Regions from separate parts of the Streptomyces sp. AM 2-1-1 genome, predicted to be linked through region 1. Evidence: riboswitches for the same ligand, from Rfam matches in the RefSeq annotation. Region 1 holds a riboswitch; the other holds the start of a gene.

Region 1 (2,195 bases):
GATGAGCATGATCGCGCTCGCTCCCACCACCGCCACGAGCAGCGGGTTCGACCCCTGCAGGATCGCCGGGAGGATGAAGAGCGTCAGCACGGCGAAGGAGACCGCGAGCGCCACCAGCGCCATCAACCCGCGCAGGCGGCCCACGACGATGACGGCCACGGCGAAGATTCCGGCCAGCAGCGCCATCGGAAGCTTCCGGTCCACGTCGGTGACCGAGTACTGCAGGTCGTGCGGCGCGTCCGGCGCGTATGCCAGGACCACCCCCTGACCCTCGCTCAACTGCCGTGACGCGTCGGGCTGGATGATCTCCGCGAAGGTGCGGCCCTTGTCGTCACCGCTGGTCACCTCGATGGTCGCCTTCTTGCAGTCGCCGGTGTCGCCGGCCGCCGCACCGGGCCCGGAGCCCGTGGAGGTACCCCCCGTGGCGGGTACCTGGGCGGCATTGACGTCCGCACAGTTCACCCGGTCGACCTTCACCACCTGCCCCTGCTCGGTCTGCCGGTCGAAGCCCACACCGGTGTGCTCGTGTGCGGGGGTGCCGCCGGGCCAGAGCACCGCGAGGCCGACGACCACCGCCGCGGCGAAGGGGATCAGCACGCACGCGATGACCTTGCGCAGGTGGGTCGAGACGGGCGCCGCGGGGCCATGACCGTGCGTGTGGGCGTGTGAGTGGTCCGGGGGCTCGGGACGGTCCTGGGAGGTAGTCACGGAGCGATCATCGCAACATCGGGGGAGGCCCCCTGGTCAGCACGGCCGGGCGGGCGCTAGCGTGGTGGCACCTTTGCACACGCGGGAGCTCGGAGCACCGGGCTGAGAGGGCGCTGACCTCGTGATTCCCACGGGACACGCTGCGCCGACCGCCGAACCTGTTACCGGGTAATGCCGGCGTAGGGAGTAGGTCTCATGACCACATCGGACACACGCACGCCTGCCTCCACGACGAACGAGAGCGTCGGGGCGGGTCGGTCCATCGGCTGGCACAAGGGGTACGTCGAGGGCACGCGCCCCGGCCTCCGGGTGCCGGTCCGTCAAGTGCACCTGACCAACGGCAAGGACGTGACGCTCTACGACACGTCCGGTCCGTACACCGATCCCACCGTCACGACCGACGTCCGCCGGGGCCTCGCCCCGGTGCGGGGCGGCTGGATCGAGGACCGGGGCGACACCGAGGAGTACGAGGGACGGCCGGTGCGGCCCGAGGACGACGGCCGCTCCGCCGCCTCGCGCGACGGACTGCGCAACCTCGACGCGGTCTTCCCCGGCGGCGCGCGCCGGCCCCGGCGCAGCCGCGACGGACGGCCCGTCACCCAACTCGCGTACGCCCGGCGGGGGGAGATCACCCCGGAGATGGAGTACGTCGCGATCCGGGAGAACGTCGGCCCCGAGGTCGTGCGGGAGGAGATCGCGGCCGGGCGGGCGGTGCTGCCGGCCAACGTGAACCACCCGGAGATCGAGCCGATGATCATCGGCAAGAGGTTCCTGGTGAAGGTGAACGCCAACATCGGCAACTCGGCCGTGACCTCCTCGATCGAGGAGGAGGTGGACAAGATGACCTGGGCGACGCGATGGGGCGCCGACACGGTCATGGACCTGTCCACCGGCCGCAACATCCACACCACCCGTGAGTGGGTCCTGCGGAACTCCCCCGTGCCCATCGGCACCGTCCCGCTCTACCAGGCCCTCGAGAAGGTCGACGGCCGGGCGGAGGAGCTGACCTGGGAGATCTACAAGGACACCGTGATCGAGCAGGCCGAGCAGGGCGTGGACTACATGACGGTGCACGCCGGCGTGCGCCTGCCGTACGTCCCGCTCACCGCGCGCCGCAAGACCGGCATCGTCTCGCGCGGCGGCTCGATCATGGCGGCCTGGTGCCTGGCGCACCACAAGGAGTCGTTCCTCTACGAGCACTTCGAGGAGCTCTGCGAACTCCTCGCGACGTACGACGTGACGTACTCGCTCGGCGACGGGCTGCGGCCCGGGTCCATCGCGGACGCCAATGACGAGGCCCAGTTCGCCGAACTGCGCACGCTCGGCGAGCTCAACACGATCGCCAAACGGTACGGCGTGCAGACGATGATCGAGGGCCCGGGGCACGTCCCGATGCACAAGATCAAGGAGAACATCGACCTTCAGCAGGAGATCTGCGAGGAGGCGCCGTTCTACACCCTCGGCCCGCTGACCACCGACGTCGCGCC
Region 2 (2,195 bases), 1.8 Mb from region 1:
GCGGCCCTGGGTGAGATCGCGCGGACGGCCGACCGCCAGCAGGGCGACGAGCGCGCCGCCGCGCAGCCACAGCACGGTCCAGGCGTCGTCGGCGGGGTCACCGCGCCACAGCAGGGTGTCGGCCGCCGCGTGGTGCCCGGCGTACTGGACGAAGCGCCCGAACTGCTCGGACCAGAAGTACGGCACCGGGTCGTACGGCTCCGCGGCGCCGGTCCCGCCGGCCGCGGTGATGTCCGCCGCGACCGTGCGCGGGCCCTGGAGGGCGTTGTCCCAGTGGTGGACCAGGAGGCGGGCGCCGTAGCGCGCGGAGGGGTAGGAGGCGCAGTCCCCGACCGCGTACACCCCGGGCGCCGAGGTGCGCAGCCTGGCGTCGGCGGTGACCGACCCGTCCGGGCCCAGCGCGATGCCTGAGCCGTCCAGCCAGCCGGTGGCGGGGCGGGCTCCGATCCCGACGACCACCGCGCCGGCCGGGAGACGGCGGCCGTCGGTGAGGACCACGGTGCCGGGTTCGACGCGGGCGACCCGGGCGCCGGTGAGAAGGGTGGCGCCACTGCCCGCGTACCAGCGGGCCATCGGGGCGGTCACCTCGGCGGGCAGCGCCCCGGCGAGCGGGCGGTCGGCCGCCTCCACGACGGTGACCGCGCAGCCGGCGGCGCGGGCGGCGGTCGCGAACTCGGCGCCGATCCACCCCGCGCCGACCACGACGACGTCGTGCTGCCGAGCGAGGACGGGCCGCAGCCGTGCGGCGTCGTCCAGGGTGCGCAGCAGGTGGACGCCGGGGACGCCCCGGGAGCCGGGGAGGGTGAGGGGTTCGGCGCCGGTGGCGACGACCAGGACGTCGTAGGGCACCGGGCCGGCCCCGGTGTCCACCTCCCGGTCGGCGGGGCGCAGACCGGTGACGGGGAGTCCGAGGCGCAGCGTCACGTCGAGCGCCTCGAAGTCGATGCCGAAGGCGGAGTGTTCGGCGGTGCCGAGCAGGACGGCCTTGGAGAGCGGCGGCCGGTCGTAGGGCTGGTGCGGCTCCGCGCCGATCAGGGTGAGGGGACCGGTGTACGCCTCGTCCCGCAGCGCCACCGCGGTCCGCACGCCCGCCATGCCCGCTCCGACGATGACGACGCCGTGCGCCGGGGTCCGCTGCTCGTTCTCTTCGCTCACGTACCCACCCTAAGCACCTGACGCTCCGTCAGTTCGCGGGGTGTGCCGGCGGTCCCCGGCGGCTCCCTCGTACCCGGCGGACTGTGGGGGTTTAGGGTGGCTGCGCAAAGACACTCGCGGGAGCCCGGGCGCGCCGGGCTGAGAGGGAGGCCGGCGGCCTCCGACCGTACGAACCTGATCCGGGTCATGCCGGCGAAGGGAGGGGCTGGACACCCATGCGTGCTTCAGGAGACCCGTCCGCCACGGAGGCCGGGAACACGGCGGGCGGGAACACGGAGGCCGGGAACACGGCTGCGGCGGACCGCCGGGGGCCCTCGTACGACGTGCTCGTCGTCGGGGGCGGGATCATCGGCCTGGTGACCGCCTGGCGGGCGGCGCTGGCGGGGCTGCGGACGGCCGTCGCCGATCCCGGGCCCGGGGGCGGCGCCGCCCGGGTGGCGGCCGGGATGCTCGCCGCCGTCACCGAACTCCACTACGGCGAGCAGATGCTGCTCGGCCTCAACCTCGCCTCCGCCGCCCGCTACCCGGAGTTCACCGCCGAGCTGGAGGCGGCGAGCGGCCGGGACATCGGCTTCCGCGCCTGCGGCACGCTCGCGGTGGCGCTGGACTCCGACGACCGGGCGCACCTGCGCGAACTCCACGCTCTCCAGGAGCGTTCCGGTCTCGCGTCCCAGTGGCTGTCGGGGCGCGAGTGCCGGCGGCTGGAACCGATGCTGGCACCGGGCGTACGGGGCGGGCTGCGGGTCGACGGCGACCACCAGGTCGACCCGCGGCGGCTGGCGACCGCGCTGCTGACGGCCTGCGAACGGGCCGGGGTGGTCTTCCACCGCACTCCCTGCGAGCGGTTGGAGGTCGCGCGCGGCCGGGCGTCCGGGGCGCTGCTCGCGGACGGTACGGCGGTCTCCGCCGGACAGGTCGTGCTGGCCGCCGGAAGCCTCAGCGGCAAGCTCGCGGGGGTGCCGGAGGGGGTCGCCCCGCCGGTGCGCCCGGTGAAGGGCCAGGTGGTGCGACTGACCGTGCCGCGGGCGTTCGCCCCTTTC

The links. A riboswitch is a leader RNA that binds a small molecule or an ion and turns the genes downstream of it on or off. The one in region 1 is predicted to bind thiamine pyrophosphate.
Region 2: linked by a shared signal. The riboswitch ahead of thiO (glycine oxidase ThiO) and the one ahead of thiC (phosphomethylpyrimidine synthase ThiC) in region 1 are both predicted to bind thiamine pyrophosphate.

Annotation. Positions count from the first base shown of each region.
Region 1 covers NZ_CP119147.1:3,656,792-3,658,986, forward strand. Annotated here, with positions in the region: gene PZB77_RS15900 (YibE/F family protein) at 1-708, opposite strand, end outside; TPP riboswitch at 780-911, shown strand; gene thiC (phosphomethylpyrimidine synthase ThiC) at 904-2,195, shown strand, end outside.
Region 2 covers NZ_CP119147.1:5,423,951-5,426,145, reverse strand. Annotated here, with positions in the region: gene PZB77_RS23700 (FAD-dependent oxidoreductase) at 1-1,095, opposite strand, end outside; TPP riboswitch at 1,262-1,373, shown strand; gene thiO (glycine oxidase ThiO) at 1,371-2,195, shown strand, end outside.